DNA from 2 places in the Streptomyces lunaelactis genome. Region 1 is predicted to be linked to the other one. Evidence: riboswitches for the same ligand, from Rfam matches in the RefSeq annotation. Region 1 holds a riboswitch; the other holds the start of a gene.
What was found. A riboswitch is a leader RNA that binds a small molecule or an ion and turns the genes downstream of it on or off. The one in region 1 is predicted to bind S-adenosylmethionine.

Region 1 (4,408 bases):
GTTCATCCCGCGCTCGAGACCGCGCCGTGCCTCCTCGTCGAACGCGATGATCTTGGCCATGTGAAGTGGTCCTCCCGGACTGGGGTGGATTCTCCGGACCGCGCTGGCGCCCGCGACGGACGGCCTGAGGGCCGTGCGGTTCCTTGCCCCGCCGACCCTTCGGGCCTCACCGACCCGGTCCTAAGTTGTCACTCTCACCTGGAGAGTGCTAACGCCAATGATTAGCACTCGCCCTAGGAGAGTGCAAGCGGCCCTGACGGATCGAAGAGGGACAGGCGGACACACGCGGACACACGCACGGGCACGGGCACACGCACGAGGGGCCCGCATCCCTGGTGGGATGCGGGCCCCTCGGCGTGAGTGCGTCGGTGGCCGGTCGCGCCGAGATCAGACGGCGAGCTTGACCATGTCCGCCTGCGGACCCTTCTGGCCCTGCGAGATCTCGAATTCGACTCGCTGACCCTCTTCAAGGGTGCGGTACCCGTCCATCTGGATCGCGCTGTAGTGGACGAAAACATCCGCACCACCGTCGACCGCGATGAAGCCGTACCCCTTCTCCGCGTTGAACCACTTGACGGTGCCCTGAGCCATGCCTAACTCCCCTATTACTGGCCCCTGCACAGGACCGCACTTCGCGGACCCGGGTCAGAACTCACCACCCGACAGGAGGGGGTGTGCGCCGGAACGCGTCGACCGCGGCTGAATGTATCTGCCCAACTGCCCTCTGCAACAGGTCAATTGGACGAGAATTCTGAGCACGACCGAACGGATAATTGACCAGAATTCAAAGTATTCCGGGGCAAGTCGGGCCCGGCAAATGACGCCTATGAGGCAATTCGATCGAACACTTTGGCTGCTTCTTATCGCGCACGGGCGCATTCTCATATGCGGGCGGCACAAGCAGCGGAGGGGGCTTCCCCAACTGTACCGCGCTCAACCCTGCAGAATTGCCCCCTCCGCTTCTCTCGCGGAGGGGGCAATAGGCGTAACTCTGCGTGGCTCAGCCGCCGGCGACGGCGGGAATGATCGAAACTCCGGCACCGTCCGGGGTCGCCGTCTGAAGGCCCTGCTCGAACCGGACATCGTCGTCATTCACGTACACGTTCACAAAGCGGCGCAGCTTGCCCTGGTCGTCCAGGACGCGGGCGGCGATGCCCGTGTGGTTCTTCTCCAGGTCGGCGATGACCTCGGAGAGCGTCGCGCCCTCCGCCGGGACCTCGGCCTGACCGCCCGTGTACGTACGGAGAATGGTGGGGATGCGGACCTTGACGCTCATGCTGCGTGCCTTCCTTGAGTCTCGGGTGGTCAGCCGGCGAGGCCGGCGGCGCGGAACGCGTCCACGCTCGGGCGGATCGTCGCGGTCAGGCCGGTCGTCGGCGCCACCGCGTCGAGCGTCTTGAGCCCGTCGCCGGTGTTGAGGACGACCGTGGTGAGCGACGGGTCCAGCACGCCCGCCTCGATCAGCTTCTTCGTCACGCCGACGGTCACACCACCCGCGGTCTCCGCGAAGATGCCCTCGGTGCGGGCCAGCAGCTTGATCGCGTCGACGACCTGCTCGTCGTTGACGTCCTCGACCGCACCGCCCGTGCGGCGCGCGATGTCCAGCACGTACGGGCCGTCGGCCGGGTTGCCGATGGCCAGCGACTTGGCGATGGTGTTCGGCTTCTGGGGGCGTACGACGTCGTGCCCGGCCTTGAAGGCCGTCGACACCGGCGAGCAGCCCTCCGCCTGGGCGCCGAAGATCTTGTACGGCTTGTCCTCGACCAGACCGAGCTTGATCAGCTCCTGCAGACCCTTGTCGATCTTCGTGAGCTGCGAGCCCGAGGCGATCGGGATCACGATCTGGTCGGGCAGCCGCCAGCCGAGCTGCTCGCAGATCTCGTACGCCAGCGTCTTGGAGCCCTCGCCGTAGTACGGGCGGAGGTTGACGTTGACGAAGCCCCAGCCCTCGCCCACCGGGTCGCCGATGAGCTCGGAGCAGAAGCGGTTCACATCGTCGTAGTTGCCCTCGATGCCGACGAGCTCGCCGCCGTACACCGCGGCCATGACGACCTTGCCCTGCTCCAGGTCGTGCGGGATGAACACGCAGGAGCGGAAGCCGGCCCGGGCAGCGGCCGCGCCCACGGCGCCGGCGAGGTTGCCGGTGGAGGAGCACGAGAGCGTCGTGAAGCCGAAGGCGCGCGCGGCCTCCACGGCGATGGCGACGACACGGTCCTTGAAGGAGTGCGTCGGGTTGCCGGAGTCGTCCTTGATGAACAGGCCGCCGGTGACGCCCAGCTCACGGGCGAGATTGTCGGCCTGGACGAGCTTGGTGAAGCCGGGGTTGATGTTCGGCTTCTCGGCCACGTCGGCGGGGACGGGCAGCAGCGGGGCGTACCGCCAGATGTTGTTCGGACCCGCTTCGATCCGCTTCTTCAGCGCCTCGGGGTCGCCGCTCGGCAGGTCGTACGCGACCTCGAGCGGCCCGAAACACAGGGCACAGGCGAAGATCGGGCCGAGTTCGAAACGCTCTCCGCACTCGCGGCACGAGAGCGCCGCGGCGGGACCCAGGTTCACGGGGGTGGTGGTGCTCGAAACAGTCTGCACAGCCATGGTGGCGAGGCCCTTTCTCCTCATCTTCCCCGTGGCGCATTTCGCCACGAGACGGAATTGGCACCTTCCCCACCGTGACCTCGCGGTCGGCGGGAGGGTTGCCGGGACTTCAACGGGCCGTTCCCTCTGTCCCTCTGGATGAGCGCTATTCGGTTATCAGCGTGAGGACCCCCGACATGCGACGGTCATCCGCGTTGTTCAAGACTGTAACCGAAGGCCCGGACGCTTGAGATAGTCGTCCGAACCGCGAGATGGATCACAAGATCCGGATGTCAAGGGAGACGCGCACGTGCTGGAAGAGGTGGAGCGCTGGCTGACCAGGCGTTCCTGGTCCGCGGCCGACCGCCCGCTCGACCGGCTGGTGGCCGCCAAGCGCGGTACGACCATCAGCGTCGTCCTGCCCGCGCTCGACGAGGAGTCGACCGTCGGCGATATCGTCACGGTGATCCGGCGCGAGCTGATGGAGGCCGTGCCCCTCGTCGACGAGCTGGTCGTCGTCGACTCGGGCTCGACCGACCGTACGCCGGAGGTCGCCGCGGCTGCCGGTGCGCGGGTGGTGCACCGGGACGCGATCCTGCCCCGGATACCCGCCGTGCCCGGCAAGGGCGAGGTGCTGTGGCGGTCGCTGATGGTGACGAGCGGCGACATCGTCTGCTTCATCGACGCGGATCTGCGGGAGTTCTCCGCGGACTTCGTCTCCGGGATCGTGGGGCCGCTGCTGACCGAGCCCGACGTGCAGTTCGTCAAAGGCATGTACGACCGGCCGCTGGGACCTGAGTTCGATGCGCTCGCCTCCGGCAGGACGGCGGGTCAGGGGGGACGGGTCACCGAGCTGGTGGCCAGGCCGCTGCTGAATCTGCACTGGCCGCAGCTGGCCGGGTTCGTCCAGCCGCTGGGCGGGGAGTACGCGGCGCGGCGCTCTCTCCTGGAGCGGCTGCCCTTCCCCGTGGGTTACGGAGTGGAGCTGGGGCTGCTCGTCGACGCGCTGCACACGGTGGGCCTGGACGCGCTGGCGCAGGTGGACGTCGGCTCGCGCAAGCACCGCCATCAGGACGAGCAGGCGCTGGGCAGGATGGCCGCCGCCATCTACCGTACGGCCCAACTGCGGCTCTCCCGGGGCCACTTGGTGCGGCCCTCGCTCACCCAGTTCGAGCGGGGCGAGGACGGCTTCGTACCGCGTACGTATGTGGTGGACACGGAGGAGCGGCCGCCGATGCGCGAGATCGGTGAGTACGCGGCGCGTCGCGCGGCATAACCACGCATTCCCGGGCATTTTGCCTAAATTTCGTATGTATGAGCTTGAGACGCGGAACGGGCCTCGGAGCCCTGGCGGTCATCACCGCCGTGACCCTCGTAGCGGCGGCCCCGGCGGGGGCGGAAGCGCGGGCGGAGGCGCAGACCGCGGCCGTCGGCAGCCTCGCCCAGCAGGCCGGTGCCGAAGCGCCGGCCCCAGGGCCGGGACAGGACCCCGCACAGGGCACACCCGGTGAGATGGCCGAGGCCGGTGACAGGACGGAGCGGCTCTGGCTTCTCGCCGGTCTGGCGCTGACGCTGACCGCGGCCGGTGTGATCGCCGTCGTCGCCACCCGCGGGCGGCGCAAGCACTGACCAGCTGACCTGCGCCTCAGCCGTACGCACGTTTGAGGGGTTGTGGGACGGGCTAGGTTTCGGCACATGGTCTCCGAGCAGACAGCCGCCCAGGTCCTCGTCGCGTCCAACCGCGGCCCGGTCTCGTACACGCTGAGCAAGGACGGTTCACTCGACGCCCGTCGCGGCGGGGGCGGGCTGGTCTCCGGCCTGTCGGCCATCGGTTCCG
Region 2 (4,408 bases), 1.6 Mb from region 1:
CGCGATCACCTGGTTCGTCCGGATCTTCTTCTTCGTCGGACCGGTCATCGCCTTCGTCATCACCAAGCGGATCTGCCTGGGTCTGCAGCGGCGCGACAGGGACAAGGTGCTGCACGGACGCGAGTCCGGCATCATCAAGCGCCTGCCGCACGGTGAGTTCGTCGAGGTCCACGAGCCGCTCAGCCAGGGTGCCCTGCACACGCTCACGGCGCACGAGCAGTACGAGCCGGCCGAGGTCGGCCCGACGGTCGACGAGAACGGTGTCGAGCGCAAGGTGACCCGCGCGCAGAAGCTCAAGGCCAAGCTCAGCAACAGCTACTACGGCGAGGGCAACCAGATCCCCAAGCCGACCACCGAGGAGTACAAGGAGATCATCGAGGGCCCCGGCCACCACTGATCGCCTGTACTGATCTGTACGGATCGCCACAGCGGGAGCCCCGTCCATTCGATGGACGGGGCTCTTCGCCGTCCGTGGGGCTGGATAGGGTGGACCCATCCCTATTCGGCTGTGGACCCAGGAGTGGACCATGAACGTTGTGACCCCGGTTGGCGGCGACAGCGTGGCGGACCTCTCCTGGCCCGGTGTGCTGAACGCCCTCCTGGAGAACCGTGACCAGAGCGCGGATGCCACCGCCTGGGCCATGGACCGCATCCTGAGCGGCGAGGCGACGAACGCGCAGATCGCCGGTTTCGCTGTCGCGCTGCGCGCCAAGGGCGAGACGGTCGAGGAGATCTCCGGCCTCGTACGGACCATGTACGAGCACGCCAATCTGATCGAGGTGCCGGGCCCCAGCGTCGACATCGTCGGTACCGGCGGTGACGGTGCCAGGACCGTGAACATCTCCACGATGTCCGCGATCGTCGTCGCGGGGACGGGCGCGAAGGTCGTCAAGCACGGAAACCGCGCCGCGTCGTCGGCGAGCGGTGCCTCGGACGTACTGGAGAAGCTCGGCGTCAATCTTGAGCTCACCCCGCAGCGGGTCGTGGAGGTCGCGGCCGAGGCCGGGATCACCTTCTGCTTCGCGGTGAAGTTCCACCCGGCGCTGCGGCATGTGGCGGCGGCCCGCAAGGAGCTGGGCATCCGCACCACGTTCAACTTCCTCGGCCCGCTCACCAACCCGGCGAAGGTGAAGGCCCAGGCCACCGGTGTCGCGGACGCCCGGATGGCGCCGATCCTGGCCGGAGTGCTGGCCGACCGAGGCTCGTCGGCGCTGGTCTTCCGGGGCGACGACGGCCTGGACGAGCTGACGACGACGGCGACGTCCCGGGTGTGGGTGGTACGGGACGGGGCCGTGCGCGAAGAGGCCTTCGACCCGCGGGACATCGGCATCGATCTGGTGCCGGTGGAGGCCCTGCGGGGCGCGGACGCCTCGTACAACGCCGATGTGGCGCGCCGGCTGCTCGCCGGTGAGACCGGGCCCGTACGGGACGCGGTGCTGCTCAACTCGGCGGCGGCGCTTGTCGCTCTCGCGCCGGGAGAGGGGTCGCTCGCCGAGCAGATTTCGGCCGGGATGGCGAAGGCGGCGGACTCGGTCGACTCGGGGGCGGCGAGGGCGGCGCTCGAGCGGTGGGTGGCCATCAGCAACGCGTAGGGGTTGAGGAAGGGTCCGGCCTGCCCGCCGGGCCCTTCCGCCGTCCCGGATTCCGGACACCTGGTTGCGCCCCCGCGATCAACTGGCATACTTCTCGGCAGGTCATGAGTGACAGCGATAAGGCCCCGGCTCGCTGTCCGGCAACCCTCCGTCCGTGGCGGGGTGCCCCGGGTGAAGACCAGGCCGTAGGCAGCGAGGTCTGCGGCAAGCGCGGACCCCTGCAAGCCCTGGGGTCCTGGTCCTCAAGGGAGCAGTCTCGTGAGCAAGCGAATGCGATAGGGCTGACCGGCCCCTTCTTCAGCAGACCCTCCGTGCGGCGATCGCCGTGACGTTTTGAGGGCAATCCCCGTACACAGAGCGGCCGTTCGGCCGTTGTGCGGGTCTTCGAAGCCATTCCGCCTTCCTGCCGGGAGATTCCGCCATGTCCGCATGCCCGAACGCCGCCGCCACGTCCACCGCTGTCGCCCCCTCCGAGTCCGAGCCCGCCTGTGCCGCGCCGCTGCCGGTGCTCGGCCGCGATGTGACCGTCCCGCTCGTCACCGGCGGCGAGGTCACCTACGCCGCCCTCGACTACGCGGCGAGCGCCCCCGCCCTCCAGCGGGTGTGGGACGACGTGGCCGCGTACGCCCCGTACTACGGCAGCGTGCACCGCGGCGCCGGGTACCTCTCGCAGCTGTCCACCGACCTCTTCGAGAACAGCCGCACGACGGTCGCCGAGTTCCTCGACTGCCGCGCCGGCGACCAGGTCGTCTTCACCCGCTCCACCACCGACTCGCTGAACCTGCTGGCGGCCGCGCTCCCCGCCGACTGCCAGGTCTTCGTCTTCGAGACCGAGCACCATGCCTCGCTGCTGCCGTGGCGCGACGCCCGGGTGACGTACCTGAACGCGCCGCGTACGCCGGCCGAGGCAGTCGGCACGCTGGAGCGCGCGCTCGCCGACCGTACCGCATCTGCTCAGGACGTCCACGGCCCGGCGCTGGTCTGCGTGACCGGCGCGTCCAATGTCACCGGTGAGCTGTGGCCGGTGAAGGAGCTGGCGGCCGCGGCCCATGCCCACGGCGCGCGGATCGTGCTCGACGCCGCCCAGCTGGCACCCCACCACCCGGTCTCCGTACAGGAGTTGGACGTCGACTGGGTCGCCTTCTCCGGGCACAAGCTGTACGCGCCGTTCGGCTCGGGCGTGCTGGCGGGCCGTTCGGACTGGCTGCAGGAGGCGGAGCCGTACCTCGCGGGCGGCGGCGCGTCGCGCAAGGTGGCCCGGCGTACGGACGGCGGCGTGGACGTCGACTGGCACACCACGGCCGCCCGCCACGAGGCCGGATCGCCGAACGTCATCGGTGTGTACTCCATCGCCTCCGCCTGCAAGGCACTCACCGAGGCCGGCTTCGACACGCTGGTCGCCCGTGAGCAGCGGCTGGTCGCCACGGTCCGTGCGGGCCTCGCCGAGGTGGAGCAGGTCAAGGTGCTCTCGCTCTTCGGGGACGACGCGCCGCGGGTGGGCGTCATCTCCTTCGTCGTCGAGGGCTGGAACAGCTCGCACTTCGCGGCCGCGCTCTCGGCGGAGTACGGCATCGGTGTACGGGACGGGCTCTTCTGCGCCCACCCGCTGGTGCGGACCCTGCTGGGCAGCGACTCGCAGGACCCGGGCGAGTGCGGCGCGCCGGAGGCGGAGCCGGGCGAGCCCTCGCTGAACGCGATCCGGGTCAGTTTCGGGGCGGGTACTCCGGACGAGCACGTGGAGCGTTTCGTACGGGCGGTCAAGGAGCTCGTCAGCGACGGCGCGAAGTGGAACTACCGCACGGAGGACGGCCGCTGCGTGCCGGCGGTGTGACCCCGGGGCTCCGGCCCCGGTCCCCGTGCGGCGCGTGCGTCTGCGCCTGCGGCGCTGTTCCTCCGTATGCGCTGCGCGCGTGTCCTCAATCGCCGGACGGGCTGAATGTGCGGCCCAGCCGCACCCCGGCACCCCCCGCTGGAGGCGCTAGGCGTCCAGGCCGATCGCGAACGCCGCCTCGAGGTCGTGCTGCGAGTACGTACGGAACGCCACATGCGTGTCCGTGCCCTCGACGCCCGGGATCCTGCTGATCGAGCCGGGGATCACATCCGCCAGGTCGTCGTGCTTGGCCACCCGCACCATGGCGATCAGGTCGTACGTACCGGTCACGGAGAAGACCTCGCTGACGCTGTCCAGCGCCGCGATCGACTCGGCGATCTCGGGGATGCGGTCCACGCTGGTCTTGATGAGCACGATCGCGGTGATCACGGTTGGCTTTCTCCCTCGGTGGCCGCTGCTTGGGCCTTCACTCTAGTCCCCTGCCGGAATCGTCCCCAGGCGTAGAGAAAGCCGGCCCCGAACCCCACCAGATGGGCGAGATACGCGACCCCCGGACCGCTGCCCGCGCCCTTTGCCGCCAGCCACTGCAGGACGAACCAGAAGATCAGCACGATCCAGGCGGGGAAGCGCAGCGGCAGGAAGAAGAGGAACGGGAAGAGACTGGTGACCCGGGCCTTCGGGAAGAGGTAGAGGAAGGCGCCGAGCACGCCCGAGATCGCCCCTGAGGCGCCCACCAGGGTCTGCTCGGAGCCGGCATTGGCCGCCGCGTAGGCGAGCAGCGCGACATAGCCGCAGCCCAGATAGAAGAGGCCGAACTCCAGCTGCCCCATCCGTTCCTCGGCCATCGCGCCGAAGACGTACAGAAAGAGCATGTTGCCCAGCAGGTGCAGCCAACTGCCGTGGACGAAGAGGGCGGTGAGGGGGGTGAGAAGGGCGCCGGGGGTGCTGCTCATCAGCTCGGCGGGGATCACGCCCCAGCGCTCGA

Region 2: it holds a riboswitch for S-adenosylmethionine, as region 1 does, so the genes downstream of both, SLUN_RS10530 (aminotransferase class V-fold PLP-dependent enzyme) here and thrC (threonine synthase) in region 1, are expected to answer to the same signal.

Annotation. Positions count from the first base shown of each region.
Region 1 covers NZ_CP026304.1:3,961,344-3,965,751, forward strand. Annotated here, with positions in the region: gene groL (chaperonin GroEL) at 1-60, opposite strand, end outside; gene SLUN_RS17950 (cold-shock protein) at 388-591, opposite strand; gene SLUN_RS17955 (MoaD/ThiS family protein) at 1,001-1,276, opposite strand; gene thrC (threonine synthase) at 1,306-2,592, opposite strand; SAM riboswitch class I at 2,610-2,737, opposite strand; gene SLUN_RS17965 (glucosyl-3-phosphoglycerate synthase) at 2,882-3,847, shown strand; gene SLUN_RS17970 (hypothetical protein) at 3,886-4,200, shown strand; gene SLUN_RS17975 (alpha,alpha-trehalose-phosphate synthase (UDP-forming)) at 4,267-4,408, shown strand, end outside.
Region 2 covers NZ_CP026304.1:2,336,893-2,341,300, reverse strand. Annotated here, with positions in the region: gene qcrB (cytochrome bc1 complex cytochrome b subunit) at 1-397, shown strand, start outside; gene trpD (anthranilate phosphoribosyltransferase) at 528-1,592, shown strand; SAM riboswitch class IV at 1,693-1,809, shown strand; gene SLUN_RS10530 (aminotransferase class V-fold PLP-dependent enzyme) at 2,014-3,423, shown strand; gene SLUN_RS10525 (Lrp/AsnC family transcriptional regulator) at 3,571-3,852, opposite strand; gene SLUN_RS10520 (rhomboid family intramembrane serine protease) at 3,849-4,408, opposite strand, start outside.